One region of the Stenotrophomonas sp. GW821-FHT09E08 genome, then DNA from elsewhere that is predicted to be linked to it. Evidence: riboswitches for the same ligand, from Rfam matches in the RefSeq annotation. Region 1 holds a riboswitch; the other holds the start of a gene.

Evidence for each region. A riboswitch is a leader RNA that binds a small molecule or an ion and turns the genes downstream of it on or off. The one in region 1 is predicted to bind glycine.
Region 2: linked by a shared signal. The riboswitch ahead of gcvP (aminomethyl-transferring glycine dehydrogenase) and the one ahead of AC07M7_RS07245 (trimeric intracellular cation channel family protein) in region 1 are both predicted to bind glycine.

What each region holds. Positions count from the first base shown of each region.
Region 1 is NZ_JBWKOO010000004.1:60,183-76,009, reverse strand. It holds gene AC07M7_RS07270 (hypothetical protein) at 28-285, shown strand; gene AC07M7_RS07265 (3-deoxy-7-phosphoheptulonate synthase) at 581-1,654, shown strand; gene AC07M7_RS07260 (efflux RND transporter permease subunit) at 1,706-4,810, opposite strand; gene AC07M7_RS07255 (multidrug efflux RND transporter permease subunit) at 4,807-7,941, opposite strand; gene AC07M7_RS07250 (MdtA/MuxA family multidrug efflux RND transporter periplasmic adaptor subunit) at 7,938-9,104, opposite strand; gene AC07M7_RS07245 (trimeric intracellular cation channel family protein) at 9,389-10,006, opposite strand; glycine riboswitch at 10,089-10,194, opposite strand; glycine riboswitch at 10,208-10,297, opposite strand; gene AC07M7_RS07240 (GIY-YIG nuclease family protein) at 10,338-10,595, shown strand; gene AC07M7_RS07235 (nuclear transport factor 2 family protein) at 10,668-11,099, shown strand; gene AC07M7_RS07230 (NAD(P)/FAD-dependent oxidoreductase) at 11,141-12,421, opposite strand; gene AC07M7_RS07225 (NYN domain-containing protein) at 12,544-13,323, shown strand; gene AC07M7_RS07220 (hypothetical protein) at 13,358-13,549, opposite strand; gene AC07M7_RS07215 (glutathione S-transferase family protein) at 13,629-14,249, shown strand; gene AC07M7_RS07210 (primosomal protein N') at 14,338-15,827, opposite strand, start outside.
Region 2 is NZ_JBWKOO010000002.1:460,359-476,185, forward strand. It holds gene AC07M7_RS04505 (catalase) at 1-1,029, opposite strand, end outside; gene AC07M7_RS04510 (AraC family transcriptional regulator) at 1,147-1,869, shown strand; gene AC07M7_RS04515 (amino acid permease) at 1,951-3,318, shown strand; gene AC07M7_RS04520 (VOC family protein) at 3,422-3,832, shown strand; gene gcvP (aminomethyl-transferring glycine dehydrogenase) at 3,925-6,792, opposite strand; glycine riboswitch at 6,855-6,957, opposite strand; gene AC07M7_RS04530 (multidrug effflux MFS transporter) at 7,256-8,482, shown strand; gene AC07M7_RS04535 (siderophore-interacting protein) at 8,625-9,521, shown strand; gene AC07M7_RS04540 (hypothetical protein) at 9,592-9,984, shown strand; gene AC07M7_RS04545 (M2 family metallopeptidase) at 10,104-12,068, opposite strand; gene AC07M7_RS04550 (phosphoethanolamine transferase) at 12,604-14,253, opposite strand; gene AC07M7_RS04555 (phosphatase PAP2 family protein) at 14,250-15,017, opposite strand; gene AC07M7_RS04560 (ArnT family glycosyltransferase) at 15,129-15,827, opposite strand, start outside.

The DNA.
Region 1 (15,827 bases):
CCATGTCCGTCCGCAGGGAAGTTGATCATGCAGAGCAAGCTCCAGGTCACGTTGTTCGGCCCTCTTGGTGCCAGCCCGGCGCTGCAGGTGCCGGGGCAGGAAGGGCCGTCGGTGGCCATTCCGGAAGCGACCCTGCGGCAGCTGGTCTCCGATCTTTACACCGCGCGCTCCCTGCTCAACCCCGAGCAGCTGGACGAAGCCAGGCAGGAGCTGGACCGCGTGCTGGAGCGCTGGGCGGACATCCATGAAGGCCTGCTGCTGGACGTGGAAGTGCATGGCAGATGAGCGACTTCGCATGCGTGCCGCCGCGTAGTCGTCCCAGACGGGCCCATCGCTGAACCGCGTTCCCAGTTGCGGATGAAACATTTTGCACTGCGCAAAAGCTGTGCTATCAATACAACCCATGAACGCAGCCCCCACCAGCTTTTACTGGTATTACTTTCCGAAGCCACTGGCGGAGGAAGGACTGCGCTCACCCTGAAGAAAGCTTCAGACGCATTCCCGAAAGCCGCCAGCGAACCTGGCGGCTTTTTTCATGCCGCCACGCTGGGGACCCCCAACGTTCCGGAGATCTCCCGCAATGCCCCCGCACACCGACGACCTGCGTATCCGCACCATCGAACCGCTGACACCGCCTGCCCAGCTGCTGGCGATGCTGCCCTGTGACGATGAAGCTTCCGACACCGTCAGCGCCTCGCGCGCGGCCCTGCACCAGATCCTGCACGGCCGTGACGACCGCTTGGCGGTGGTGGTGGGCCCGTGCTCGATCCACGACCCGAACGCTGCCATTGAGTACGCCCAGCGCCTGAAGCCGCTGCGCGACGCACTGGCCGGCGAACTGGAAATCGTCATGCGCGTGTACTTCGAGAAGCCGCGCACCACGGTGGGCTGGAAGGGCCTGATCAACGACCCGGACCTGGACGGCAGCTTCAAGATCGACAAGGGCCTGCGCATCGCCCGCGGCCTGCTGCGCGACATCAACAAGCTCGGCCTGCCTGCCGGTGTCGAGTTCCTCGACGTGATCTCGCCGCAGTACATCGCCGACCTGGTGGCATGGGGCGCGATCGGTGCGCGTACCACCGAGAGCCAGGTACACCGCGAGCTGGCTTCGGGGCTGTCGTGCCCGGTCGGCTTCAAGAACGGCACCGATGGCAACGTGAAGATCGCCGCTGACGCAGTGGGTGCGGCATCCAATCCGCATCACTTCCTGTCGGTCACCAAGCAGGGCGGCACGGCCATCGTGTCGACCACCGGCAACCCGGATTGCCATGTGATCCTGCGCGGTGGCAAGCAGCCGAACTACGACGCGGGCAGCGTTGCCGAGGCCTGCCAGGTGCTGGCCAAGTCCAAGCTGCCGACGCGTTTGATGATCGATGCCAGCCACGCCAACAGCCTGAAGAACCCGGAGAACCAGCCGAAGGTGATCGACGACATCGCCGTTCAGCTGGAAGACGGTGAACAGCGCATCGTTGGCGTGATGATCGAGAGCCATCTGGTCGGTGGTCGCCAGGAGCTGGTGGAAGGCCAGCCGCTGGTCTACGGGCAGAGCATCACCGATGGCTGCATCGACTGGGACACCACCGTGACGGTGCTGGAGCGACTGGCTGCGGCCGTGCGCGCCCGTCGCGACGTAAAGGTGTCCGAAGCCGCCTGAGTGCGGCACGTGTGTGGATGGCGGCCAGCGCCTGCGGGGGTGCGGCCGCGATCAGGGCCGGTCGGAGTTGGAGACCGGCCCATCTGCACCGGCGATGCGCCTGGCGCTGCGCATGAGCGACAGCGCCAGGTACATCGCCGGGGTGGTGTACAGCGTCAGCCACTGGCTGACCAGCAACCCGCCCACAATGGCGATTCCCAGCGGTTGCCGGAGTTCCCAGCCTTCGCCGTTGGCCAGCATCAGTGGCAGCGTGCCCAGCAGCGCCGCCAGCGAGGTCATCAGGATCGGCCGCAGGCGCAATCGCGCTGCTTCCATCACCGCGTCCCGTGCAGTCAGGCCACGCCGCTCGCCGGCCAGCGCGAAGTCCACCAGCAGGATGGTGTTCTTCATCACCACACCGACCAGCAGGAACAGACCGAGCAGCGCGATCAGGTTCAGTTCGTTGCCAAACAGCCACAGCGCCAGCAGTGCGCCGATGCCGGCCGAGGGCAAGGTGGACAGGATCACCAGCGGCTGCATGAAACTCTCGTAGAGGATGCCCAGCACCAGGTAGACCGCCAGCGTGGCGCCGAGCACCAGCCACAGCTGGCGCGAACGCAGCTGCTCCAGGCCGCCGGCCTCACCGGACAGCCTGCCCTGTACCGAACGTGGCAGCATCAGTTTCGACATCGCACCATCGATTGCCTGCGTGGCCTGTTCCAGGCCCACCCCCGGTGCCAGCGCGAACTCGATCCAGATCGAGGCGAACTGCTCACTGTGGTACACCCGGTCCGGTGCCATGCCATAGCGCCAGCTGGCGATGCTCGACAGCGGAATGCGCTGGCCGTTGCCATCGATCACCTGCAGGCGTGACAGCGTGCCCGGGTCCTGGGTGTGCTTCGGGTCCAGCTCCATCACCACGCGGTACTGGTTGAGGCTGTCGTACAGCGTGGCGACCTGGCGCTGGCTGAAGGAGTTGTTGAGCATGTTGGCCACCGTGCGCAGGTCCACGCCGTGGCGCGCGGCTGCTTCGCGGTCGATGTCCAGCATCACCTGGCGCATGCCTGCTTCGCCCTGTGCTTCCACGTCCACCAGTTCGGGCAGGCCACGCAGCGCGGCAGCCACCTTCGGCGCCCATTCGCGCAGCGGTGCTGTATCGGCCGACAGCAGCTGGAACTCGTACTTGCCACTGCTGCCTGCGCCCTCCAGGCGAATGTCCTGGTCCACCCACAGATAGAGATTGCCGCCGGGCAGCTTGGGCAGCCGCGCGCGCAGGCGGTCAATCACCTCTTGGCTGGAGACCTTTCGCTCGGCCAGAGGCTTCATCTTGATCATGATGAAGGCGTTGTTGACCCCGTTGCTGCCACCGATGTAGCCGATGATGTCCTCGATGGCCGGGTCGGACAGCAACAGCTTCCTGTACGCATCGATCTTCGGTTGCATGGCCTGAAAGGACAGGCCGTCATCGCCACGGGCGAAGCCGCGCAGCTGCGCGGTGTCCTGCTTGGGCACGATGCCCTTGGGCACCTGCTGGAACAGCCACGTGTTGAGCGCGATGACTGCAACGAAGGCCAGCAACGGCCAGCGCAGCCGGCGCAGGCTGGCCTGCAGCGTGCGCAGGTAAGCGCCGCGCACGCGCTCGAACAGTGCATTGCTGCCGCGCTGCCAACGCGAGGGTTGCTGCGCGGCATCCACGAACAATCGTGCACACAGCATCGGAACCAGGCTCAGCGCGACCAGCACGGAGACCGTCATTGCCGCCACCAGAGTCAGCGAGAATTCGCGGAACAGGCGTTCGACGAAGTCATCCAGGAACAGGATGGCGACGAACACCACGGCCAGTGCAACGTTCATCGACAGCAGCGTGGCACCGACTTCCGATGCGCCACGCACCGCCGCCTGCCAGCGGTCCGCGCCGAGTTCGCGATGGCGGGCGATGTTCTCCAGCACCACGATGGCATCGTCCACCACCAGCACCGCCGCGACAATCAACGCCATCAGCGAGAGCGTGTTGAGCGAGAAGCCCATCAGCGCGATCAGCGCCAGCGTACCGAACAGCACCACCGGGATCGCCACGCTGGGCACCAGTGCAGCACGCCAGTGGCCGAGGAAGGCCAGCACCACCAGCACCACCAATACGATCGCCAGCACCAGGGTGACCTCTGCCTCATGCAGGGTGGCGCGGATTACCGGTGAGCGGTCCATCACCAGCCGCATGTCCACGCCGGAGGGCAGCAGTGCATGCAGCTGGGGCAGCTGCGCCTGGATGGCATCGACGGTAGCGATGATGTTGGCGCCGGGTTGGCGGCTGACGATCAGCAGCACGGCCGGGCGTTCGTTGTGGAAGCCGCTGGCATAGCGGTCCTCCACGCCATCGGCAACGGCGGCTACATCGCCCAGCCGCAGCGTGCGGTCGTCGCTTACCTTAAGAGCCAACTCGCGATACTGCGCGGCCTGGCGCAGCTGCAGTGGCGCTTCCAGCTGCCACTGCTGGTGCGCATCCCCCACCGCACCCAACGGGCGCACCGCATTGGCGCGGGCGATGACCTGGGCTACGTCTTCCAGCGCCAGCCCGGCGTGGTTCAGTGCGTTCGGATCCAGCGACACACGCACTGCCGGCAAGGCACTGCCGCCCACCTGCACTTCGCCCACGCCTGGTACCTGCGACAGCTTCTGCGCCAGCACGGTGGAGGCCAGGTCATACAGCTGGCCTGGCGAGCGCGTGTCCGAAGTCAGTGCCAGTGCCAGAATTGGTGCCTGCGAAGGATTCACCTTGCGGTACTGCGGCATGCCCGGCATGCCACTGGGCAGCTGGCCGCGAGCGAGGTTGATCGCGGCCTGCACTTCACGTGCGGCCTCATCGATATCACGGCCGAGCACGAACTTCAGTTCGATCTGGGTCTGGCCCTGGGTGCTGGCCGAATCGATGCGCGAGATGCCGGGCAGGCTGCCCAGCGCACGCTCCAACGGCGTGGCCACGGTGGCGGCCATCGATTCGGGCGAGGCGCCGGGCAGGCTGGCACTGACTTCAATGGCTGGGTAGTCCACCTGTGGCAGCGGCGCCACCGGCAACAGCCGCAGCGCCAGCAGGCCGGCCAGCACCAGTGCCACCGCCAGCAGGATCGTTGCTACCGGGCGCTGCACGCAGGCCTGGGCCAGGCGCGCGATGGGGGTCACGCGCGTGCCTCGTCAGCGCCCGTCGGGGCCGCTGCACGGCCACGCTGCAGGCGGTCGAAGGCCAGGTAGATCACCGGCGTGGTGAACAGCGTCAATACCTGGCTGACCAGCAGTCCGCCCACCATCACCCAGCCCAGTGGCTGCCGCAGCTCGGCGCCGGAACCGCTGGCCAGCATCAGCGGTACCGCGCCGAACAGTGCGGCCAGCGTGGTCATCAGGATCGGCCGGAAGCGCAGCAGCGCGGCCTGATGGATCGCCTCGCGTGGTGACATGCTGCGTGTGCGCTGCGCGTCCAGCGCGAAGTCGATCATCATGATCGCGTTCTTCTTCACCAGCCCGATCAGCAGCACGATGCCGATCACCGCGATCAGATCCAGGCTGCGTCCGCTCAGCCACAGTGCGGCCAATGCACCCACGGTGGCCGAGGGCAGGGTGGACAGGATGGTGATGGGATGGATGAAGCTCTCGTAGAGCACGCCCAGCACTATGTACATCACTACCACGGCCGCCAGGATCAGCCACAACGTGGACGATAGCGAGCTGCTGAAGGCGGCCGCCGCGCCCTGCAGGCGAAGTTCGATGCTCTGCGGCAGATTCACCTGCGCGCGCGCGGCGAGCACGGCATCCACCGCTTCGCCCAGCGAAGCGCCCGGGGCAAGATTGAACGAAAGCGTAGCCGCCGGGAACTGGCCCACGTGATTACGCAGCAGCGCGGACGGACCCACCTCTACACGCGCTACCGAACCCAGCGGCACGGTCTGCCCGGCGCTGTTGCGCACGCGCAGGCCGGTGATGGCTTCCGGTCCCGGCTGGCGCGACGGATCGGCTTCCAGCACCACCCGGTATTGGCTGGCCTGGGTGAAGATGGTTGAAATCTGGCGCTGCCCATAGGCGTCGTACAGGGCATCGGCTACCGCTTCCACGCTTACGCCCAGGCGCGCCGCCGCATCGCGGTCGATCGCCACGCGCGCCTGCCGCCCCTGCATCTGCAGATCGCTGGCCACATCACGCAGCGCCGGCGACTGGCGCAAGGCCTGCAGAAGCTTCGGTGTCCAGCTTTCCAGCGCTTCCAGATCCGGCGTGGTCAGGGTGAACTGGTACTGGTTGCGGCTGATGCGGTCTTCGATGCCCAGTTCCTGCACCGGTTGCAGGTACAGGGTGATGCCGGGAATCTTCGCCACGCGCTGCTGCAGCCGTTCCATCACGACGGCGGCACCGTCGCGGTCGCCATGCGGTTTCAGTTCGATCAGCAGGCGGCCGGTGTTGAGCGTGGCGTTGTTGCCGTCCACGCCGATGTAGGACGAGACGCTGGCCACTGCCTCGTCGGCTTCGATGGCCGCCGCCAGCGCCTGCTGGCGCTCGCGCATGGCCTGGAACGAGATAGCCTGTGGTGCCTCGCTGATGCCTTGCACCAGGCCGGCATCCTGCACCGGGAAGAAACCCTTGGGCACGGCGAAGTACAGCGCTACGGTCAGTGCCAGCGTCGCCACCGTGGCCAGCAGCATCAGCGGCTGGCGCTGCAGCACCCAGCGCAGCTGGCGGTCGTAAAGGGTGATGACGCGGTCGAAGACATCTTGTTTTGGGGTCGGAGCCCTGGCTGGATCCGACCCCTGGACCGGGGTCAGATCCCCGTGGGGCTCTGACCCCTTCGCATGCGGCTTCAGGAAGCGCGCGCACAGCATCGGCGTCAGCGTCAGCGAGACCAGCAGCGAGATGCCGATGGCTACCGCCAGCGTCACCGCGAACTCATGGAACAGCGCGCCCACCAGGTCGGCCATGAACAGCAGCGGGATCAGTACCGCGATCAGCGAGACCGTCAAGGAGACCAGAGTGAAGCCGATTTCCGCTGCACCCTTGAGCGCCGCCTCGCGGGGGCTTTCGCCGTCCTCCAGATGGCGGGCGATGTTCTCCAGCATCACGATGGCGTCGTCCACCACGAAGCCGGTGGCGATGGTCAGTGCCATCAGCGTGAGGTTGTTGAGCGAATAGCCGGCCAGCAGCATCACCGAGAAGGTGCCGACCAGCGACAGCGGCACTGCAACGCTGGGAATCAGTGTGGCCGGCAGATTGCGCAGGAACACCCAGGTGACCAGCACCACCAGCGCGATGGCCAGCACCAGTTCCTTCTGCACGCCGCGCACCGACGCGCGGATCGATTCGGTGCGGTCACTCAGCACGTCCATCTGCACGCCGGCCGGCAGCGTGGCCTGCAGCTGCGGCAGCAATGCTCGCACCTGCTCGACCACGGCGATCACGTTGGCACCGGGCTGGCGCTGGATGTTCACCAGAACTGCCGGCGTAGTGCCGCTCCAGGCGGCCAGCTGCCGGTTCTCAGCGCCATCGCTGATGGTGGCCACATCGCCCAGCCGTAGTGGCGCGCCGTCACGCCAGGCCAGTACCAGCGCGCGGTATTCGGCCACGCTGCGCATCTGATCGTTGGCGTCGAGCATCACCGCTCGGATCGGGCCATCGAAGCTGCCCTTGGGCAGGTTGACGTTGGCCGCAGCAATCGCGGTACGGATGTGGTCCATGCCCAGGCCGTTGGCGGCCAGTGCCGCTGGATTGACCTGGATGCGCACCGCAGGGCGCTGGCCGCCGGCCAGGCTGACCAGCCCGACGCCGGGCAGCTGCGCCAGACGCTGGGCAATGCGCGTATCGACCAGATCGTGCGCCTGCGGCAGCGACAGTCCCTGCGAGGTCACCGCCAATGTCAGGATCGGTGTGTCGGCCGGGTTGACCTTGCGGTACACCGGCGGTACCGGCAGGTCTCCGGGAAGGAAGCTGCCTGCCGCGTTGATGGCGGCCTGCACGTCCTGCTCGGCCACGCCCAGCGACACCTCCAGCCCGAACTGCAGGGTAATGACCGAGGCGCCGCCGGAACTGGTCGACGACAGTTGTTTCAGACCGGGAATCTGCCCGAGCTGGCGTTCCAGCGGCGCGGTGATGGTGCGTGTGGTCAGTTCCGGGCTGGCCCCCGGATACAGCGTTGTGATCTGGATGATCGGATAGTCGACCTGCGGCAGTGCGGCCACCGGCAGCAGGCGGTAGGCCAGTACACCGGACAGCAGCAACGCCACCATCAGGAGAGTCGTTGCGACCGGGCGCAGGATGAACGGGCGCGAGAGATTCATGCGCCGGCCTTGATCGCGGCCTCCTCGGTGATGATCTCCACCGCCGTGCCGTCTTCCAGCCCGTCGATGCCTTCGATCACCACCTGGTCGCCGGCCACCAGTCCGGAGCGCACGGCCACGCGTCCATCGTCGGCCGGACCGAGCACCACGTTGCGGCGCTGTGCCTTGTTGTCCTTGTCGACGATATGCACGTAGTTGCCCTGGCTGCCGAACTGCACGGCGGCATCGGGAATCAGCAGCGCGCGCTGCTCGCCCAGTTGCAGGCGGACGTTGACGAACTGGTTGGGGAACAGCGCCAGATCGTGGTTGTCGAAGTGCGCACGCAGTTTCAGCGTGCCAGTGGCGGTATCGATGCGGTTGTCGACACTGGACAGCGCGCCACTGGCAAGCTGCCGGCCTTCTTCGCGGTCCCAGGTTTCCACTGCCAGCGCCGGTTGCACCTGCACGGCATCGAGCAGCGCCGGCAGCTCGGGTTCGGGCACGGTGAACAGAACGCTGATCGGTGCGGTCTGTGCCAGCGTCACCAGGCCTTCGGCATCGCTGGCGCGTACCAGGTTGCCCACGTCCAACCGGCGCAGCCCGACGCGGCCACTGACCGGTGCGGTGATGCGGGTGTACTGCAGCTGCAGGCGTGCCTCGTCAACAGACGCCTGATCGCTGAGGCGGCGGCCCTGCAGCTGGCGCACCTTGCTCTGCTGGTCGCTCAGTTCCTGCCCGGACACGTAGTTCTGCTTCTGCAGTTCGCGGTAGCGCTGCAGCTGGCGCTCGGCGTTCTCCAGCTCGGCCAGGTTCTGTTGCTGGGTGCCCTTGGCCTGCGCCAGCTTCACTTCATACGGGCGCGGGTCGATCTGCGCCAGCAGATCGCCGGCCTTCACCTGCTGGCCTTCCTGGAAATGCAGTCGCAGCAGTTCGCCATCCACGCGGCTGCGTACCACCACGCTGTGCAGCGGCGTGACCGTACCGACCGCCTTCAGGCGCAGCACCAGCGGCTCGGCGCTGGCGCGGGCGATGCGCACGGGTACCGTCTTGCCGGGTGCATCGTCGCCGGCACCGGCCTCCGTGCGTGGCCAGAACCCCCACAGCAGGCCGCCGGCAAGGGCAACGCCCAGCACGATCAGCAACGGGCGGGCACGACGGAAGCGGGAGTTTTCGGCGACAGACATGGGGCATCCTGCGCCCTGCGCGCGCAGGGACATGCGGGCCCGTCGGTGCGTTCACGGCACCACGGGCAGCGGGGAGGGAGTGTCTGGCGGGGCCGCGGGCGCGGCGTGGCTGGATGCCGTCGCGGCAGCGACGGGGCGACAATGGTAGCCAATCACCCTGGCCAATGCCGCATGACCATCGTCATGCAACGCAATCGGTAGTGCCGGCCGCTGGCCGGCAACCGGCTGGAATCTGCGGGCGTGTGCCGTGTTTCCGGCCAGCGGCCGGCACTACCGTCAAGCAATCAATGCACTTCGTCGTGATAGACGAACTTCGGCATTTCCCAGCGGTAGTGGATCGCCAGCAGGCGCAGCGCGAAGCCGCCGCCCAGGCAGCACAGGATCGCGGTAGCGTCGGCCACGCCCCAGTGCAGCAGCAACAGGTAGGCCGCGCCGGTCAGCAGCGCGATGATCGCGTACAGCTCTTTCTGGAAGATCAGCGGTACCTCGTTGCAGAGGATGTCGCGCAGCACGCCGCCGAAGGCGCCTGTCAGCATGCCGGCAATCAGCACGATCGGCATGGCATGGCCGGCCTCACGTGCGATCGAGCAGCCGATCAGGGTGAAGGCGATCAGGCCCAGGCCATCGAGCACCAGGAAGGTGCGGCGGAAGTGGTGCATCCAGCGTGCGACCCAGGTGGCGATCAGCGCCGCACACACGGTGAAGCCCAGGTACTCGGGATGCTTCACCCAGCCCAGCGGATAGTGGCCGAGCAGGATATCGCGCAGTGATCCGCCGCCGAGGGCGGTGACGCAGGCGATCATGACCACACCGAACAGGTCCATGCGGCGGCGGCCGGCGGACAGCGCGCCGGTCATGGCTTCGGCGGAAATGGCGATCAGGTAGATGATGGACAACAGCATGGTACAGGCTCCGGGCGCGGTGGGGCCGGCCATGCGCCACTATCGCCATTGCCTGCGCAATGACGGGATGACGATGACCGGTGCCGCTCCCGCTGTCCTTTTACCTGAGAGTTCAGCGGCATGGGCCGCGTGCCCCTTCGGCGGATCGTCCCGGGCGTGCCCGGTGACCTCTCTCCAGCTCGGCGAGTCGAATGCATGGTTGGTGGGATTCCAGCCCACCGGCCTGAGCGATCATGGGAGCCTGCGCCTTCGGCGGGCGCCAGCGCGGCGCCTCTCTCCTGCATTCGGGCGCCAGTATATCCGCTGCAGTGCAGCACGGCATAATCCGGGCATGGCACCGTCCCTCCGCCCGTGGTTCCTGTACCTGCTCGAATGCCGCGATGGCAGCTACTACGCCGGCATCAGCACCGACGTGGACGCGCGTTTCGCTGCCCACCAGGCCGGAAAGGGCGCGCGTTACACCCGGTCGCGGCCACCACTGCGGGTCCTGGCGGTGCGCGAGTACCCGGACCGAGCAGCGGCCTCACGTGCCGAATGGGAGCTCAAGCGGCAGCCGCGCGAACGCAAACTGGCCTGGCTGTTGCAGTAGATCCACGCCATGCGTGGATGGGGCGCATCAGGCCATGCCATGATCGCCCAGCCTTCAGCGCTGGAGACCCGGATGTCCACCGTTGCCCTGTTGTTCGCACTTTCCGCAGCAGCAAGCCCTGCCGCCGACGCCGCCACGATCGCAGCCATCGAAGCCACCTGCCATGACTATGTGGATGGCCAGCTGGAGGCCGACCCGCAGCGTGTCGCCCGTTCCCTGCACCCGGACCTGGCCAAACGTGCGGTGCTCGGTGATACACCGGACGAACGCCTGGGCCTGCGCCGGATGTCGAAGGAAGAACTGGTCTCGCTGACGAAGCAGGGCGCGCTGAAGACCACGAAGGATCAATGGGACCGCCGCTGCACCGTGCTGGACGTGACCGGCAACGCGGCCTCGGTGCGGCTGGAAACGCCGTGGTTCGTCGACTACTTCCACATGGGGCGCTTCGACCAGCGCTGGGTGATCGTCAACGCGCTGTGGTACCCGAAGCCGAAGGCGCCGTGAGCCGAGCATGGGCTCGGCTCTACAGGAACATGCGTGCGGCCCTAGCGCCTCGGCCGCCGGTCTTCCTGGTCATCACCGAAGATGATGCGCGCGCTGCGCTGGTAGCTCCAGTACGCCACGGCCCAGTTCAGCAGCACCACGATGCGGTTGCGGAAACCGATCAGGAAGAAGACGTGCGCGGCCAGCCAGAACCACCAGGCAAGCACGCCGGACAGCTGCAGCCGGCCCAGGTGCACGATCGCGGCCATGCGGCCGATGGTGGCGAGGTTGCCGAAGTCGGCGTACTTGAAGGGACCGGGCGCCGGCTTGTCGTGCAGGCGCGCGCGGAGCACCTCGGCCACGTACTTGCCCATCTGCTTGGCGGCGGGCGCAACGCCGGGTACCGGCTTGCCGTTGGCCTGGTTCAGTGCGGCCAGATCGCCGGCCACGAACAGTTCCGGATGGCCAGGCAGTGTCAGGTCGGGTTGCACCTGTACGCGTCCGGCGCGGTCCAGCGGCACGTCCAACGTGCGCGCCAGCGGTGAGGCGGCCACGCCGGCGGCCCAGACCACGGTGCGCGCCGGCACGAACTGATCACCGAGCTTGAAGCCCTGGCTGTCGATGTCGCTCACCGGGGTACCGGTCAACACTTCCACGCCCAGTTTTTCCAGCTGCCGGCGCGCCTTCAGCGAAAGCACTTCCGGGAACGAAGACAACACGCGTGGGCCAGCTTCGACCAGCCGCACCTTGGCGCTGGCCGGATCGATATGGCGGAACTCGTTGCGCAGCGTATGCCGCGCGATTTCTGCCAGGGTGCCGGCCAATTCAACACCGGTGGGGCCACCGCCGACTACGGCGAAGCTCAGCCACGCCGCCTTCTTCGCCGGGTCCGGTTCGGCCTCGGCACGTTCGAACGCCAGCAACAGCTTGCGGCGCAGCGCGATGGCATCGTCCAGGGTCTTCAGGCCGGGGGCATCATCGGCCCACTGGTCGTTGCCGAAGTAGGCGTGGGTGGCGCCCGTGGCCAGCAGCAGGGTGTCGTAGTCCAGCGTGCTGCCATCGGCCATGCGGATCTGTCGGGCCTGCTTGTCGATGGTGACCACTTCGCCGAGACGGACTTCCACATTGCGCTGGTGGCCGAGGATGTGGCGCAGCGGTGCGGCGATATCCGGCGCGGACAGGCCGGCGGTGGCCACCTGGTACAGCAGCGGCTGGAACAGATGGTGGTTGCGGCGGTCGACCAGGGTGATGCGTATGCGCTCGCGGGCCAAGGCACGGGTGGCCCAGAGACCGGCAAAACCGCCGCCGACAACAACCAGGTGGGGAACGCGCTCGCGACTCATCGACTCACTCCAGTGGGGGCATGGGGGAAGCGCTTGGCATCTTCGCACGGCAGGCGGTTGTCACGTCAGCGCCCGCGCGGATCGGCGATACTCGGGTTCAGGCAACCGCCCGCGAGGAATCCATGAGCGAACCGGAAAAGCGCATCGCCCTGTTGATCGACGCCGACAATGCGCCGGCATCGAAAATCGACGAGGTCCTGGCCGAAGTCGCCCGCTACGGCGTGGCCAACGTTCGCCGTGCCTATGGCAACTGGAAGAGCCCACGGTTGAAGGGATGGGAGGCGGTGCTGCACGAGTACGCGATCCGTCCGATCCAGCAGTTCGCCTACAGCAAGGGCAAGAATGCTTCGGACATGGCGATGGTGATCGATGCCATGGACCTGCTGTACGCGCGCAATCTGGATGGCTTCGCCATCGTGTCCAGCGATGCCGATTTCACCCCGATGGTGATGCGCCTGCTGACCGATGGTGTGAAGGTCTATGGCTTCGGCGAAAAGAAGACGCCGGAGCCGTTCGTCAACGCCTGCTCGAAGTTCACCTATCTGGAGGCGTTGGGGCAGACTCATGCCAGCGTGCAGGATGCGGAACAGTCATCGAACGAACAGGCACCGAACGAGCCGGTGGCCAACGACGATGCGCGTCCGCGCAAGAGCGGCGCGGAAATGCGCAGCGATACGCGTCTGGTGAAGATGCTGCGACGCGCGGTGTCCTCGGCCGAGGGCGAGGATGGCTGGTCGCACCTGGGCCCGGTCGGCAGCCAGATCGGCAACCAGGCCTCGTTCGACCCGCGCAACTACGGTTACGGCAAGCTCAGCGACCTGCTGGCCGCGATTGGCCTGTTCGAGCTGAAAAAGGACGGCAAGTCCTCCTACGTGCGCGCGCTGCCGAAGAAGAACCGGTAGCGCCGGGCCTTGCCCGGCGAATCAATACCGCCGGTCAGATCTCACGCGCATCGGAATTCGAATAGCCCTCGGCGAACCCTGCGGCGAAATCCTCGACGCCGTTGAAGGCCAGCAGCAACAGCCCGGCGCACAGCAACTGGTTGCGGCTGGAACGGCGGTAGCCCAGCACCAGCATCACCAGCCCTGCAGCCAGCAGAACATAGTTCAGAGCATCCCATCCCGTCACGTCGTCTCTCCCTGTGGATCGGCGTATCGTAGCGTTTCCGCGCCACCGTGGCGCACCGCTGCTGGCAAGGAAATCCGAAATGTTGAAGATCTGGGGCCGTCGCAATTCCAGCAACGTCCGCAAGGTGCTGTGGTGCGCCGAGGAGATCGGCCTGCCGTATGAGTCCATCGAAGTCGGTGGCAGCCACGGCGGCACGCAGACGCCGGAATACCAGGCGATGAATCCCAACAGCCTGGTGCCGGTGATCGAGGACCACGGCCTGCCGCTGTGGGAATCGAACGCCATCGTGCGCTACCTGAGCGCGCGTTACGCGCTGGGCACGCTGTACGCCGAGGACCCGATGGAACGCGCCCAGGCCGAGAAGTGGATGGACTGGAGCACTTCGCGGATGGCGCCGCTGTACACCGACCTGATCTGGGGCATCATGCGCACCGCCCCGGCGGACCGCGACGAAGCACGGATCAACGCCGCCATCGTGCGTGCCGGTGACTACCTGGCGATGGCCGACGCCACGCTGGCCAGGCAGCCGTGGCTGTCGGGCGAGACGTTCGCGATGGGTGACATCCCACTCGGCTCGCTGATCTACGCGTGGTTCGAACTGCCGATCCAGCGCCCGGAACTGCCGCACCTGGCCGACTGGTACGCGCGCCTGCGCGAACGCCCGGCGTACCAGCGCGGCGTGATGTCGCCGCTGACGTAAGCGGAAACGGTAGCGCCGGGCCATGCCCGGCGGACGCGGTGCGCGCAGAATCCGCCGGGCATGGCCCGGCGCTACCGTCCGCGTGCCCTCAATACAGATCCGTCGGGTCCACATCCAGCGACCAGCGCACCTTGCGTGCTTCCGGCAGCGCGTACAACTGCGGCACCAAGTGCGAAAGCACACCGTGCAACGGCGGCCGCTGCAGCGCAGACAGCAGCAGCTGGGTGCGCTGGTAGCCGGCGCGGCGCGGCATCGGCGCCGGCATCGGCCCATAGGCCTCGACCACGTTCTGTTCTCCCAGCAACTGCCGCGCGGCCAGCAGGAAGGCATTGGCGTGCTCCACCTGCTGGGCTTCGGCGCGCATCAACGCCAGGTGCGCGAACGGTGGGAATCCAGCCGCCTCGCGCTGGTTCAACTCGGCCTGCGCGAACGGGTGGTAGCCGCCGCTCACCAGCGTTTCCAGCAACGGATGCCCGGGATGGTGGGTCTGCAGCCAGACTTCGCCGGGATCGCGTGCGCGGCCGGCGCGGCCAGCGACCTGGATCAGCTGCTGTGCCAGTTTTTCACTGGCACGGAAGTCGGCCGAGAACAGCCCTTCGTCGATGCCCACCACCACCACCAGAGTCAGCTTGGGCAGGTCGTGGCCCTTGGCCAGGATCTGCGTGCCGACCAGGATGCCGGGCTGATCCCCCAGTTTCGCCAGCTGCTGTTCCAGCGCGTCGCGTCGCGACGTGGTGCCGCGGTCGATGCGCACCACCGGGAATTCGGCGAAGGCCGCAGTGAGGTGCTCTTCCAGGCGTTCGGTGCCGATACCCTGCGGCTGCAGCGCCAGGCTGCCGCAGGCCGGGCAGGCCAGCGGTGCCGGTTGCCGCGCACCGCAGTGGTGGCATTGCAGGCGACGACCGCCACCATGCACGGTCATCGGAGCATCGCAGCGGTTGCAGGGCGCGGTCCAGCCGCAGTCATGGCACAGCAGCACCGGCGCGTAACCGCGGCGGTTCTTGAATACCAGCACCTGCTGGCCGCGCTTGAGATGCTCGCCGATGCCGGCCAGTACGTCGGCCGACAAACCGTCATGCAGCGGCCGTTTGCGTACATCCAGGATGCGCACGCGCGGTGGCCGTGCGTCGCCGGCACGCTGCTTCAGGCGCAGGTGGGTGTAGCGCCCGGCATAGGCGTTGTGCAGGGTTTCCAGCGACGGCGTGGCGCTGCCCAGCAGCACCGGGATGCCCAATGCCTTGGCCCGCACCAGGGCGAAATCGCGCGCGTGGTAGCGGATGCCGTCCTGCTGCTTGTAGCTGCCGTCGTGTTCCTCGTCGACGATCAGCAGACCGGCCTGCGGCAGCGGCGTGAACACTGCCGAGCGGGTGCCGACGATGACCCGAGCTTCACCGCGAGAGGCGGCCGCCCAGACGCGTGCGCGCTCGTTGTCGTTCAAGCCCGAATGCAGCTCGTGCACGGCGATGCCGAGACGGCCGCGAAAGCGTGCCAGGGTCTGCGGAGTCAGGCCGATTTCCGGCACCAGCACCAGCGCCTGCTTGCCCTGTGCCAGGCAATGGATGATCGCCTGCAGGTACA
Region 2 (15,827 bases), on a different contig from region 1:
GGCGAAGAAGTTGTCCGGCCAGCGGTCCAGCACCATGCGTCCGATCACCTGCAGCGGCACCAGCGACTCGGGGATGATCTTGGTCGGGTCCAGGTGGTCGAACGGGAAGCCATCGGCCTGTTTTTCGGTGAACAGCTGCACGGCCAGCTCCCACTCGGGGAAGTCGCCGCGCTGGATCGCCTCGAACAGGTCGCGGCGGTGGAAATCGTTGTCGGCGGCCTGCAGCTTCAGCGCCTCGTCCCAGATCGTGGACTGCAGCCCCAGCTTCGGACGCCAATGGAACTTGACGAAGGTGGAATTTCCTTCCTCATCCAGCAGGCGGAAGCTGTGGATGCCGAAGCCTTCGATGGTGCGCAGCGAGCGCGGGATCGTGCGGTCACTCATCGCCCACATGATCATGTGCATCGACTCGGGCATCAGCGAGACGAAATCCCAGAACGTATCGTGCGCGCTGGCCGCCTGCGGGAACGCGCGGTCCGGTTCCATCTTCACCGCATGGATCAGGTCGGGGAACTTGATCGCATCCTGGATGAAGAACACCGGAATGTTGTTGCCGACCAGGTCCCAGTTGCCTTCCCTGGTGTAGAACTTCACCGCGAAGCCGCGCACGTCGCGCGGGGTGTCGACCGAGCCTGCGCCGCCGGCAACCGTGGAGAAGCGGGTGAACACCGGCGTCTTCACCCCGACCTCGGTGAGGATCTTCGCCCGGGTCACCTTGCCCAGCGACCGGGTCAGTTCGAAGAAGCCGTGGGCAGCCGAACCGCGCGCGTGGACGATGCGCTCGGGAATGCGTTCGTGGTCGAAGTGGGTGATCTTCTCGCGCAGCAGGAAGTCTTCCAGCAAGGTCGGCCCACGCGGCCCCTGGCGCAGGGAATTCTGGTTGTCGACGACCGGGATGCCCTGGTTGCTGGTCAGTACCGGATGGGCGCCTCCTGCCAGCTGATGCAGTTCATCGCCCTGGCCGCGGCTGTCACGGTCGGCGGAGGGAGTGGCGGGAGCGCGCTTGCCGGTCGGCTTGCTGGCGGCCATGGAGGTTCTCCTGGAGCGGGTAGGGGCAGACTCCGGACACTGGCGCGGGTGGCGTTAATCCCCAGTCCCCTGGGGGTGAACGCGCAGGGAAATCGGCGGCTCGGGTATGCTTGCCGCATGCGAGTCGAACCCGCCGACATCGAAGCCCTGTTCGACGCCATTCCGGACGTGCTGTTCTTCATGAAGGATCGCCAGGGCCGCTACACCTACGTCAACCAGACCATGCTGCGACGGCTGGGCCTGCGTGCGCGCAAGGACGTGATCGGCCGTACCGCGGCCGAGATCTACCCGACCGGCCTCAGTGCGGATTACGTCGACCAGGACGCCCGTGTGCTGTCCGGCGAGGTGATCGAGAACCTGATGGAGCTGCACCTGTTCGCCAACCGCGAACCGGGCTGGTGCCTGACCTGCAAGCGCCCGCTGGTGGTCGACGGGGCGATCGAGGGCCTGATCGGCATTTCCCGGGACCTTGGCCAGAAGGACAGCCTGGGCGCCCAGTACGAGCAGCTGCGGCTGGCGCTGGCCCACCTCAATGCGCACTACGCCGAGAACGTGCGCATGCAGACCCTGCTGGACATCACCGGCTTCTCGCTGTCCAAGCTGGAGCGCAGTTTCCGCAAAGTGTTCCAGATGACCCCGCAGCAGGTGTTGACCCGGCTGCGGATCCAGATGGCCATGCACCTGCTGCATGGCGACGACAGCATCGCCTGCATCGGCCAGGCCTGCGGTTTCAGCGACCAGAGCGCCTTTACCCGCAAGTTCAAGGCTGAAACCGGCTTCTCGCCGCGAGCCTACCGGGCCCGTATTGGTGGGAACGTCGGCGAGCCAGCGCTGGCCTGAGCCGCCTGCTGCGCTGTGCCTATCCCCGTGGGCATGGGACAGGGTAAGGTGTCGCCCCTGTAGCCGCCGCCAGCCCTGCCGATGCCCAACTCGATTCCGACCGCTTCGCCGTCCCGCCTCGGGCACTCGCTCAAGCCCCGCCAGCTGATCATGATGGGGCTGGGCAGCGCCATCGGCGCCGGCCTGTTCCTCGGCTCGGGCGTGGGTGTGCAGGCGGCCGGTCCCGCGGTGCTGGTGTCGTATCTGGTGGCTGGCGCGCTGGTGATCATCGTAATGAACGCGCTGGGCGAGATGGCGGCGGCCAAACCGACCAGCGGTGCGTTCTCGGTATATGCGGCCGACGCCATGGGCGCTACCGCTGGCGCCACCGTGGGCTGGCTGTGGTGGGTGCAGCTGGTGATCGTGATCGCCGCCGAGGCCGTCGGCGCAGCCGGGCTGCTGGCCTCGGTCTGGCCGGTGATACCGGTGCCGATGGCTGCGCTGGCCTTCATGCTGTTCTTCACCGCGATCAACCTGCTCGGAGTGAAGAACTTCGGCGAGTTCGAATTCTGGTTCGCCATCCTCAAGGTTGCGGCGATCCTGGCCTTCATCGCCATCGGCGTGGCGCTGCTGATGGGCTGGCTGCCGCAGGTGACCTCGCCGGGCCTGAGCAACTTCACCGAGCATGGCGGCTTCGCGCCCAAGGGGCTGGCCGGTATTGGCGCGGCACTGCTGGTTGTCGTTTTTGCCTTTGGCGGCACCGAGATCGTGGCGGTCGCCGCAGCCGAAACCGAAGATCCCGAGCGCAGCATCGCCCGTGCCATCCGCACCGTGGCCTGGCGCATCCTGGTGTTCTACATCGGCTCGCTGAGCGTGATCATCGCCGTGGTGCCGTGGACCAGCGAGGCGCTGAAGTCGCCGTTCGCTGCGGTGCTGGATATCGCCCGCATCCCGGGCGCAGGTACGGCCATCACCCTGATCGCCGTGATCGCGCTGCTGTCGGCGCTCAATGCCAACCTCTACGGCGCCTCGCGCATGATGTATTCGCTGGCGCAGCGTCGTGAAGCGCCGGCCGTGCTCGGCTGGACCGACCCGCGCCAGGTGCCGGTGATCGCCGTGCTGGCCAGCGTGCTGTTCGGCTTTGCCGCCACGGTGATGGAACTGCTGTTCCCGGACCGGGTACTGCCGGTGCTGCTGAACATCGTCGGTTCCACCTGCCTGCTGGTGTGGACGCTGTCGCTGGTCTCGCAGCTGGTGCTGCGCCGCCGCGCCGACCGCCTCGGCACCCGCCTGCCGTTCCGCATGGCCGGTTTCCCATGGCTGACCGTCTGTGCGCTGGGCATCCTGGCACTGATCTTCGGCCTGCTGCTGAGCGAGTCGCATACCCGGCTGCAGTTCCTGTCGATGGTGGCGCTGACCGCCACGATCGCCGCCGGCAGTGCCATCGCACGGCGCATGCGCGAGGCGTGATTGATGCTGCCGGCCAGCGGCCGGCACTACCACGGGGGCTGCACATCCGCCGTGCCATCCTGATCGTGTGGGCCGTCACCGGCCCGTCGACCAGGAGTACCGCATGCTGCGCAGTCGCCCCTTCCTGATGTTCACCGGCCAGGCCGAGGCCGCCCTGGCCCTGTACGCCGAAGCCTTCGCCGATTTCCGCCTGCTGGCAATGCAGCGCCATCCGGACGGCGCCGGTGCCGGCGTGCCGGGGCAGGTGCGCCAGGCCAACTTCCTGCTCGGCGGCACCCATTACCTGTGCTTTGACAGCCTGGATGTGCACGATTTCACCTTCTCGCCATCGATCTCGCTGTTCGTGGAGTGTTCCGGCGCCGAGCAGTTCGAACGTGCCGCACGCGCACTGGGCGAGGGCGGCCATTGGTTGATGCCGGTGGGCGACTATGACTTCAGCAACCGCTACGGCTGGGTGCAGGACCGCTTCGGCGTGTCGTGGCAGTTGAGCCTGGGGCAGATGCCGGATCCGTGATCGGAAGTTTGTGGGTGTGGACCTTGGTCCACACGCCCTTATGAAAACGGCCCGCTTGCGCGGGCCGTTTTCTTTACCGATGCAGCGAGGAATCAAGCCTCGACTTCATCATCCTTGTAGGCATCGACCGGGATGCAGGCGCACATCACGTTCTTGTCGCCGTACACGTTGTCGACGCGAGCCACCGGCGGCCAGTACTTCTGCAGCTTCAGGCTCGGCAGCGGGAACGCAGCCAGTTCACGCGGGTAGGCGTGGGTCCACTCGCTGGCGGTCACTGCGGTGGCAGTGTGCGGCGCGTTCTTCAGCGGGTTGTCCTCGCGGTCCAGGCGGCCGTCTTCGATCGCGGTGATCTCTTCGCGGATCTGGATCATCGCGTCGATGAAGCGATCCAGCTCATGCAGCGATTCGCTTTCGGTCGGTTCGACCATCAGCGTTCCGGCCACCGGGAAGCTCAGGGTCGGGGCATGGAAGCCGAAGTCGATCAGGCGCTTGGCCACGTCTTCGGCACCGATGCCGCTGGTCTTCTCCAGCGGGCGCACGTCCAGGATGCACTCGTGTGCCACCAGGCCGTTGCGGCCGGTGTACAGGGTCTTGAAGTGCGGAGCCAGGCGCTTGGCGATGTAGTTGGCGTTGAGCTGGGCGACCTGGGTGGCCTTGCGCAGGCCTTCGGTACCCATCATCGCGATGTACATCCAGCTGATCGGCAGGATCGAGGCGCTGCCGAAGCTGGCCGCGCTGACCATGCCGACCGGGCCGTGGTCCCCCAGCTTGCCCGGCAGGAACGGCGCCAGGTGCTCCTTGACCGCGCACGGGCCAACGCCCGGGCCGCCGCCGCCGTGCGGGATGCAGAAGGTCTTGTGCAGGTTCAGGTGGGAAACGTCCGAACCCCACTTGCCCGGCTTGGCCACGCCGACCAGAGCGTTCATGTTGGCACCGTCGGTGTACACCTGGCCGCCGTGCTTGTGGATGATCTCGCAGATCTCCACCACCTCTTCCTCGAACACGCCGTGCGTGGACGGGTAGGTCATCATGATCGCGGCCAGGCGGTCGCTGTACTTCTCGGCGTTGAGGCGGATGTCCTCGACGTCGACGTTACCGTTGGCGTCGGTCTTGGTCACCACCACCTTCATGCCGCACATCTGCGCCGAGGCCGGGTTGGTGCCGTGCGCCGAGTCCGGGATAAGGCAGATGTCACGATGGTCTTCGCCGCGCGAACGGTGGTAGGCACGGATCGCCAGCAGGCCGGCATACTCGCCCTGCGCGCCGGAGTTCGGCTGCAGGCTCACTGCGTCGTAGCCGGTGCATTCGACCAGCATCGCTTCCAGCGAGTCGATCAGTTCCTTGTAGCCCAGCGCCTGGTCGGCCGGCACCAGCGGATGGATCTGCGAGAACTCCGGCCAGGTCACCGGAATCATCTCGGCGGTGGCGTTGAGCTTCATGGTGCACGAGCCCAGCGGGATCATCGTGCGGTCCATCGCCAGGTCCTTGTCGGCCAGCGAGCGCAGGTAGCGCAGCAGCTCGTGCTCGCTGTGGTGGGTGTTGAATACCGGGTGGGTCAGGAATTCAGACTGGCGCAGCAGGCCGGCCGGCAGGGCGTCGGCGGTGCTGGCATCCAGTGCGTCCACGTCCAGCGAAGCACCGAACACGGCAGCCACGGCCACGATGTCGGCGCGGGTGGTGGTTTCGTCCAGGCTGATGCCGACCGAGTCGCTGTCGATCGCACGCAGGTTGTAACCGGCGGCACGGGCCTTGGCGTGGATCTCATCGGCGTGCACGCCGGTGACATGCAGGGTGTCGAAGAAGTCACCACCGACCTGCACGCCGGCCTTGCGCAGTGCCGCAGCCAGGATCGAAGCCAGGCGGTGGGTGCGGCGCGCGATGCGGGTCAGGCCTTCCGGGCCGTGGTAGACGGCATACATCGAGGCCATCACCGCCAGCAGCACCTGCGCGGTGCAGATGTTGGACGTGGCCTTCTCGCGACGGATGTGCTGCTCGCGGGTCTGCAGGGTCAGGCGGTAGGCCGGGTTGCCCTGCGCGTCGATCGAGACGCCGATCAGGCGGCCCGGCATCGAACGCTTGTAGGCGTCACGGCAGGCCATGAACGCAGCATGCGGGCCACCGAAGCCGAACGGCACGCCGAAACGCTGGCTGTTGCCGACCACGATGTCCGCGCCCCATTCGCCGGGGGCGGTCAGCAGGGTCAGCGCCAGCAGGTCGGTGGCAACCGCCACCAGGCCGCCGCGTGCATGCACCGCATCGACCAGCGCCTTGTAATCGCCCACCTGGCCGAAGGTATCCGGATACTGCAGCAGCAGGCCGAAGGCTTCCGCTTCCAGCGCTTCGGCCGGGGTGCCGACGCGCAGCACGATGCCCATCGGTTCGGCGCGGGTACGCAGCAGTTCCAGCGTCTGCGGGTGTACGGCGTCGTGCACGAAGAAGGTGTCCGACTTCGACTTGGCCGAGCGCTTGGCCAGGGTCATCGCTTCGGCGGCGGCGGTCGCTTCGTCCAGCAGCGAGGCGTTGGCGATTTCCATGCCGGTCAGGTCGGCGCACAGGGTCTGGAAGTTGATCAGCGCTTCCATGCGGCCCTGCGAGATTTCCGCCTGGTACGGGGTGTAGGCGGTGTACCAGGCCGGGTTTTCCAGGATGTTGCGCAGGATCACGTTCGGCGTGTGGGTGCCGTAGTAGCCCTGGCCGATGAAGCTGCGCAGTACGGTGTTCTTGTCGGCGATCGCGCGGATCTTCGCCAGCGCCTGCACTTCGGTGATCGACTCCGGCAGCGCCAGCGGTGCCGGCGACTTGATCTTGGCCGGCACAATGGCATCGGTCATCGCATCCAGCGAGGCGTGGCCGATGACGCCGAGCATCTGCGCGATCTCGGCATCGTTGGGGCCGATGTGGCGCTCGACGAAGGCCGAATGATGCTCGAGCTCACGCAGGGAAGGGGTGTTCTGGGACATGGCGAAGGATCCGTCAGGAAAGGGCACACGCACGGGCACAAGCCGCCGGTCGGCGGTCTGCGGGGCGCCCCTCTGTCCTTTTGCCTGAGAGTTTGAAAGCGCGGCGGACCGCTGCTTCTTGCCCCTTCGGCGCCGGATTGAACCGGTCTCTCCAGAGTTCTGTTACGGGTGGTATCGGGCCTGAGCGATTACGGGCGTTGCGCCTTCGGCAGCGGTGTTCCGCTTCTCCCACCGTGTTGCCCGCCGATTATAGCCCGTTGCGCGCCGGCCGGCCGCTCCCGGGAGGCGCCGCTGCGCCTGAATGGCCGATGGCCCGGCCGTGCGTTTTGTGCATCCGTGCATGGCGCGGGGCGCAATCCCCACCTATGATGGGCGGATACCCGAATTCATCTGGCGCTGTCCCTGTTTCAGGGGACTGGCGCCCGCCGTGCGTGCCGCGCATGGCCCTGCCGGACGCCTCTCCATGACCGCCGCTGTTGCTCCTTCCACCCGCCGCATGGCCCTGCTGCTTGCTGGCCTTGCCATGTTCGGTCCGTTCTCGATCGACACCATCTTCCCGGCGTTCCCGCAGCTGGCCCAGCGCCTGGCGGTGGACGAAGTGGCGGTGCAGCAGACCATCAGCGTCTACCTGCTGTTCTACGGCCTGATGAGCCTGGCCCATGGACCGCTGTCCGACGCCTGGGGCCGCAAGCGGGTGATCCTCGGCGGTCTGGTGATCTTCGTTGGCGCCTCGGTGGGCTGTGCATTGTCTACCGACCTGACCACGCTGCTGGCGTTCCGCGCACTGCAGGGCCTGTCCGCCGGCGTGGGCATGATCGTCGGCCGCGCGGTAATCCGCGATCTGTACCACGGCCACGACGCGCAGCGGCTGATGAGCCAGGTGTCGATGCTGTTCGGTATCGCCCCGGCCATCGCGCCGATCATCGGTGGCTGGATCCTGCTCAGCGGCGCTGGCTGGCCGTTGATCTTCTGGTTCCTGGTGGTGTTCGCGCTGGTGCTGCTGGCGGCCACTGCACGCTACCTGCCGGAAACCCATCCGGTCGAGGCGCGCGTGCCGTTGTCACCGCGCGTGCTGCTGCGCGACTACGTGCGCATTGGCTTCAATCCGCGTTTCCTGCGCCTGGCGCTGGCCGGCAGCATCGGCTTCGGTGGCGTGTTCCTGTACATCTCCTCGGCGCCGGTGTTCGTGATGCAGCACCTGCACCTGGGCGAGGGCGGCTTCGCCTGGCTGTTCATTCCCACCATCGGCGGCATGACCACCGGCTCGTTCCTGTCCGGGCGCATGGCCGGGCACAGCAGCCCTACGCGACAGGTCGCCATCGGTTTCGGCCTGTGCGCGCTGTCGGTGCTGCTGAACATCGGCTACGTCGGCCTGGCACCGCAGTTCGCACTGCCGTGGGCGGTGATGCCGATCTTCCTGGGCGGCATGGGCATGGCGCTGATCTTCCCGATCCTGGCGCTGGCGGTGCTGGACATGTACCCGCACCAGCGCGGCCTGGCCTCGTCGCTGCAGGCGTTCGTGCAGCTGATGATCAGTACCGTGGTGGCCGGCGTGGTGTCGCCGCTGCTCAGCGCCAGCCCGCTGCACCTGGCGCTGGGCCAGGCCGCGTTCTTCGGCGCCGGCTTCGTGTTCTGGTACTGGGAACACCAGCGCGAGCGCGCGGCGCAGGCAGCCTGCACGGGCCATTGAGCAGCGTGCAGGGGTAGGGTTGGCGGGGATGCCGGCACATCCTTGCAGCCGCGGACAACCGGACTAGGCTGGGCATTCCAGCCAGCCGGTGCGTGGATGCACGACAGCCAGCCAATCCGATGTCGTCGCATGAGGTACCCCCATGGCTGCGCAGCAGACCTACCGCCTGTTCGAGGTGGCGCTGAAGGAGCGCCGCGTTCTTTCCCCTTCCCTGGACCGCATGGTGTTCACCGGTGCCGACGTGGCGCGGATGAAGACCGAAGGCCCGGACCAGCGGATCAAGGTGTTCTTCCCCTTGCCCGGCCAGGAGGTGCCACAGGTGCCCAGCGGCGAGGACTGGTATCCGCGCTACCGGGCCCTGCCTGATGAGCTGCGGCCGCCGATGCGCACCTACACCATCCGCCAGCTGCGTGCCGAGCAGGGCGAGGTCGACGTTGATTTCGTCATCCACGGCGTGACCGGGCCCGCTTCGCGCTGGGCCATGCATGCGCGGCCGGGTGACCGTGTCGTGCTGCTGGCCCCCGATGCCGACTGTGCCGACAGCAGCGAAGGTTGGGAATGGAAGCCGCCGGCCGGTGTCGGCCAGGTACTGCTGGTGGCCGATGAGACGGCGTTGCCTGCGGTGGCGGGCATCCTGGAGGAACTGGCGGCCATGCCTGATCCGCCGCGCACGTTGGCATTGCTGGAAGTGGCCCAGGCCGGCGACGCGGTGCCGTTGAAAGCGCCGGGCACCGCCGAGCTGGTGTGGTTGCCGCGTGGGCAGGCCGCCTATGGCCAGCCGCTGCTGCAGGCGGTCCAGGAACGGCTGGCAGCGACCTCGAGCGTGGCTGCCGGCGATGCGCTGGAAGAGATCGATGTCGACGCGCAGATCCTGTGGGAGCAGGCCGATGCCAGCGTGGCCGGACCGCTGTATGCCTGGGTGGCCGGCGAGGCGGGTGCGGTCATGGCGATCCGCCGCCATCTGGTGCGTGACTGCGGGCTGGACCGCCGGGCCATCACCTTCATGGGCTACTGGCGGCACGGCAAAGTGCTGGACTGAGCGGTGGCGTGAAGCGGTGCTGCGGGCGGGGTGCGTTATCCTTGCGCCCCCCTCGCAGCGGTACCGCATCATGTCCACCAGCTCCAAGATCCGCCGCGACCAGCGCCGTCGCCAGGAAAAGCAGGCCGCCAACAAGGCAGCCGCGCAGGCCTCGCCGGTGGAGCCGCATGCCGAACTGCGCGACCCGCAGCGCACGCTGCTGGCCGGTATCGTCCGGCGCGATGGCGAATGGGTGCTGGGCATGGATGGCCGCATTGCCGGCCAGAGCGAGAGTGCTGCCCAGGTGCTGGCCTTGATCATGCAGGCCGGCGAACTGCACGAACGCAACGGCACGCCGGTGCGCCTGGTGTACTCGGATGCACTGCGTGATGCTGCGCAGGCCGAAGCGAAGGAAAAGGGCCAGACCTTCGAGGAATTCAAGGCCGAACTGGCCGCAGCGATGGCCGCGAAGAAGAACAGCTGACAGGCATTTCGGTAGAGCCGGCCGCTGGCCGGCTGCCCGTTGGGTCTTCATCGCGTAGTTGCCGGCCAGCGGCCGGCACTACCAGAAAGGGGCGGATCCTCGCGGATCCGCCCCTTTTTTCATTTCGTCGCCGGGGCCGCGTTGGCCTGCCAGCCGCACATCTGGCCTTCGTTCTGCTGCTTCAGCCATTCGTTGACCGGGCTGAAGTACTCGATCATCGGGCCGGCATCGAGCTTGTCGGTGCCGGTCAGTTCCTTCAGCGTGGCCTGCCACGGCTGGCTGGCACCCTTGCTCAGCATCGCCCAGTACTTCTGGCCAGCTTCCTTGTTGCCGTAGAAGGTGCACTCATGCAGTGGGCCCTTGTAGCCGGAGGCATCGCACAGGCCCTTGTAGAACTGGAACTGCAGGATGCGCGCCAGGAAGTAGCGGGTGTACGGAGTGTTGCCCGGTACGTGGTACTTCGCGCCCGGATCGAAGAACTCTTCGCCGCGGGTGCTGGCCGGGGCCACGCCCTGGTACTTGGCCTTCAGGTCCCACCACGCCTTGTTGTAGTTGTCGGCGGTGATGGAGCCATCGAACACGCCCCAGCGCCAGCGGTCGATCATCAGCCCGAACGGCAGGAACGACACACCCGACAGCGCCATGCGCATCTGGTTGTTGATGACCGCCTCGCGGCTTTCGGTCGGCGCATCGACCAGGCCGATCGAGCTGAGGTACTTGGGCGTCATCGCCAGCACGATGGTGTCGCCGATTGCTTCATGGAAGCCATCGTTGGCACCGCCCTGGAACAGCGGCGGCAGCGGGTTGTAGGCCAGGTCGTAATAGATGTGGCCCAGCTCGTGGTAGATGGTGGTGAAGTTCTCTTCGTTCGGCTTGATGCACATCTTGGTGCGCACGTCGCCTTCCATGTTCATGTCCCAGGCGCTGGCGTGGCAGACCACATCGCGGTCATCGGGCTTGATGAACTGGGTTTTTTCCCAGTAGGACTGCGGCAGCGACGGCATGCCCAGCGACACGTAGAAGTCCTGCGCGCGCTCGGTCATCTGCTTGGCGGTGCGCAGTTCGGCCTCGCGCTGCGCCTTGTACTGCGCCGCTACGTTGGCATCCTTGCCGGCCTTGGCCAGCGCCGCGCTAAGGTTGGTCTGGTACTGCTTTTCAAGCGCAGCGGTGATGTCCAGGCTGCCGGCACCCGGGTACGGTTCCAGCTGGTCCCACAGGTTCGACCAGTCCTGCTGCCACATGTTGCCCAGCAGATGCGCCGCGATCAGGCCGTTGCCCACTTCGGCCTTGTCCTTGCCGTAGGTCTTGTCCAGCTTGCCGCGTGCATAGCAATGCAGCTGCTCGTACATCGGCTTGACCTGCTCCCACAGGCGGTCGGTTTCCGGGCCGATCTGCTCCGGCGGCATGTCGTAGCCGCTGCGCCACATCTGGCCGGCATCGGTGAAGCCCATGCCCTTGGCACCTTCGTTCACCAGGCCGACAAACTTCTGGTAGTCGCCGCGCATGCTCTTGGTGGTGCTGTGCCAGCCCTGCCATGCGTCGAGCTGCTTGTCGTAATCGCGGCTGCGCGCCAGCACCTGCTCCAGCTCGCCCAGCTGGCGGCAGGAGTTCGGATCGTTGGCATCGGTGCAGTACTTGCCGGCACCGTAGCTGCCTTCCATGCGGGTGGCGATCTGGGTCAGTTCTGCCAGCTTGGCCGGGTCACGCGGTGCCGGCATCGAGGACATCAGCTTCAGCAGGTGGATCGCGCGCTTGCTGTCCTCGCTCATCGGCTTGCCATCGAACTTGGCGGCCTGTTCGATCCAGCTGTTGAGCTGGGTCAGCGAGCGCTCGTTGGCCTTGGCCGCGATGCGTTCCGAATCACTGTTGATGTAGGTGGAGGACAGCCACTGCGCCGAGGTCATCTCCGGGTAGGCGGCCTTGAATTCGGCATTGATGCGGGCCACGAACTGGTCGGCGGTTTCGCCGGCCGGGGCGCTGCTGCTGGCGGTGTCGGTACCTGGCGCAGCTTCCTTCTTGCAGGCGGCCAGGGCCAGCGTGGCGGCGGCGATTGCCGAGGCCAGCAGGAGATGACGGTGTTTCACGGGCGGTCCTTGGGTGGTGAACGACCGCCGAAGGCTAGTGGGCAGGCGTTGCCACCGCAAGTGGCGGAAGTCGGCCGGGCGGCGCCCGGGGACCGCGACATCGCATGCGCGCTGTCGCTCCCACGCTTCGCTGCGCGAAACGCGGGCCCCGCTTATCAGCTTCCAGACCCCCGCCGCTTCGCGGCCGCCCCCCTGACTCAGGGGGCTTTGCCCCAGACGCAATTCGGTGATGGCAGTAGATCCACGCCATGCGTGGATGAGACCTGTCAGAAATCGAGGCTCAAATTCGGATCCGACCCCGTGCCGACCAACGGTCGGCACCCACCAACAGCAGCGGAAATCTGTCGAAGGCGGGGTGGGTCCGGTGGCGGGAGTGTCCGCGGCATGGATGCCGCGGCCAAGCCCCCATGGATGGGTTCACGGCGTCTCCCGCCACCGGACCCACCCCGCCTACCCACAGGAACCCCGCTGTTGCTGTTGCTTCGGCCGTTGCCGTTGCCTCTGCGGGTGCAGGGCGCAGCCCTGCCGACAAACCCTAACTCTCGCAGTTGGCGAACACGTCGCGGTCGCGCTCGTACAGCGATGTCTTCACCTGCATCAGACCCAGCACCGACGGGAACAGGTTGTCGTGGTCGGTATACGCTGCCGAACGTGTGCGCAGGCACTGCAGGTTCAATCCGCGGCTGCTGGCGAAGCCCTGCGAGAACCACATCGTCATCGGCACCCGGGTCTGTTCGGCCGGGGCGATCGCGTAAGGCACGCCGTGCAGGAACAGGCCCTTCTCGCCCAACGACTCGCCATGGTCGGACAGGTAGATCATCGCCGAGTCGTAGTCCTGCATGCCCTGCAACGTGCCGATGGTCCTGGTCAGGAAGTGATCGGTGTACAACACGGCGTTGTCGTAGCTGTTGGTGATTTCTTCGCGCGAGCAGCGGCCGATGTCACGGGTGTCGCAGGTCGGGGTGAAGCGTCGGAACGCCGGTGGGTAGCGCTCGAAGTAGGCCGGGCCATGGTTGCCCAGCTGATGCAGCACCACCACCCGGTCGCCCGGTTTCGCACGTACCTGGGCGGCCAGATCCTGCAACAGGATCTCGTCCATGCAGCGGCCATCGGCACACAGGCCCGGTGTGGTCGCGTCGGACAGCGACTGGAAGTCCAGGCCCTCGCACACGCCCTTGCAGCCGGACTGGTTGTCACGCCACAACGGGGCGATGCCGGCGCGGTTCAATACGTGCAGCAGCGACTGGTGTGCGCGGATCTTCTTCTCGTCGTAGTCGTGGCGGCCCCACGGCGAGAACAGACACGGCAGTGAGACTTCGGTGCTGGTGCCGCACGAATGCATATCGGGGAAATTGACCACGCTGGCCTGTGCCAGTTCCGGGGTGGTGTTGCGCCCGCCGTTGAGGCCCCAGTTCTGCGCACGCACGGTCTCGCCCATGACGATCACCAGCAGGCGCGGCTTGCTGGCTGCTGCGCGTGGGGTGGCCTTGGCGTCGGTGCCGATCGGCAGCTTCGGTGCGCGCTGCACCGGGTTGTCGCCGCGCAGTGCACGCGGCAGGCCGAGCAGTACGTTGGCCGGGGTGGCCAGGTAACGCACTTCGCGCTGGTTGCGCATCAGTGCCGAAACATCCTGGAACGAAATCAGCGCACCGCCGAGTGCGGTCACCGCCGCCACCACCAGGAAGCCGATGCGCCACAACAGGCTGCGGCCCCAGCTGCGGCGGCGCAGCTGCACGCGCCACAGCACCACCATCGGCAGCACTGCCAGCAGCAATACCGGCCACAGCAGCGACACCGTCATCAGCTCGCGGCTTTCCTTGGGATCGGTCGCCAGCACATTGCGCAGCATGTCCGCATCCAGATAGATGTGGTAGCGGCTCATGTAATGCGCAGCGAACGCGGTCACCAACAGCAGCACGCTGATCACCAACTTGGCGTTCCAGCGCCAGACCAGGATGCCCAGCAGCAGGCCGTGCGCGCCCAGCAGCAACAGCAGCAACGAAAGCGCGTAACGCAGGCTGCCCGGATGGCTGGCCATCGCGCTGTGCCAGAACAGGCCGTTGCCGGCTACTGCGAAGAACAGGCTGGTCAGCGTGATCAATGCTTCGGTGGACAGCTGTGGACGCCAGCGAAGAAGACCCGCCAACGCAGGGAGGCGGGCGGGGCGTTGGACCGATGCACTCATGCGTTCGCCTCCTGGCGGTTGGGACGGTCCAGCTGACGGCGGATCAGGACGCGTTTGACGATCAGGTACAGGCCCAGCGAAAGCAGCCAGCAGATCATTGCAGTGGCAATGTCATGGGAAAGGAAATGGGCGCCGCGCAGTTGCTGGCCGATGCCGAACACCAGACCAGCACCGAGGCCGATCCACAACCCGGCCCAGCGCCAGGCAGGACGCCACAACAGTGCGAAGAAGTACAGGCACAGCCAAGCGTAGCCGGCGCTGGCGTGGCCAGCGGGGAAGCAGGCCTGGGGCGACATGCCGCTTGGGCGCACGGTGAACAGCCCGATGAAAGGCTGGTGGCCGCCGTAGCGCAGCAGGTCCCAGGGGCATTCCATCGGCACCAGCGACTTCAGCAGGGAGATCACACCCGTGCCCAGCGCCATGGCAATTACGACATAAAGCAGCGCCCACCGCAGGGTGCGATCGCGACCCTTACGCCAGTGGTGGAAGCACAGCAGAATCGCCACAAGGGCTGCTGCCGTGCTCAGCCATTTGCCGGCTTTGTGCACCAGTGTGCGGGTGACCCAGGCGTCCTGCAACGCCCAATGGCCGCCCTCAAGACGGAACAGGTGGTCGGCCACCCATTGATCACCGCCGAATCCCATCAGCAGCGTAAACACGGGCAGACCGATTGCGACAGGCAGCCAGAGGTGAGTTACGGAAAATCGTGACGCCAGTGGCGATGTCGCAAGCGGCGCTACCGAATCAAGGGGACGGACGGGCATGCTGGGAAGGGGCGGTTCGGGAATCCGCGGTCATGCTCGTCACCTGGATGTCGGAGAAGGGTCGGACGCTCGTTCGTGCCGGGTTAATGCTTGCCCGGCACGGGCCAACGTTCAGTCTTCTTCGGCGGTCGACCCGGTCCGTTCGGCATGGCATTCCGCGTCCCACGCGGTACCGGGAAGCAGCTGCCAACGATTGCGATTGGCAACACCGATGTCGATCACCTTGGCCGGATCCACGCAGGGGCTCATCGCGTCGTCCAGCACCAGCAGCCAGCGCTTGCCCGGTGCCTCGGCCAGCCATGGGCCGGCGTCGTGCCACTGCTCTGCCCACGGTCGCTTGAAGCCGAACTCGCGCACCGGGCGATCGGCCTGCAGCAGGTTCTGCTCGCGCCAGGCGACCAGGGCCAGTTCGGCGTCCGGGCCGATCCTCGCGCCAACCCTGCGCATCAGCGCTGAGGCCGAGGCGTAGGGATCCAGCGCCGGAATCAACACCAGGCCGTAGAGCATCCACAGCATGCCGTGGGTGAGCAGTACCAGCGTTGCAGCACGACGTACCCGCAACCACACGATCAGCGTGGCCAGGGCGATGGCGAAGGTCAGCAGGCCATCACCGAGCACCGGCAGCAGGGTGTCTGGCATTGCACGGCGTTCCAACTGGGCCACCGCCCAGGGATGCTCGGTCATCAACATCACGCCGAGCACGCCGGTGGCCAGCATCAGCACCATGCTGTAGCCGAACAGGTAGCGGCGTACGCACAGGCGGCGCAGCAGGCCCGGCAGCAGCGGCGCTACGGCCAGGGCCAGCGCCGG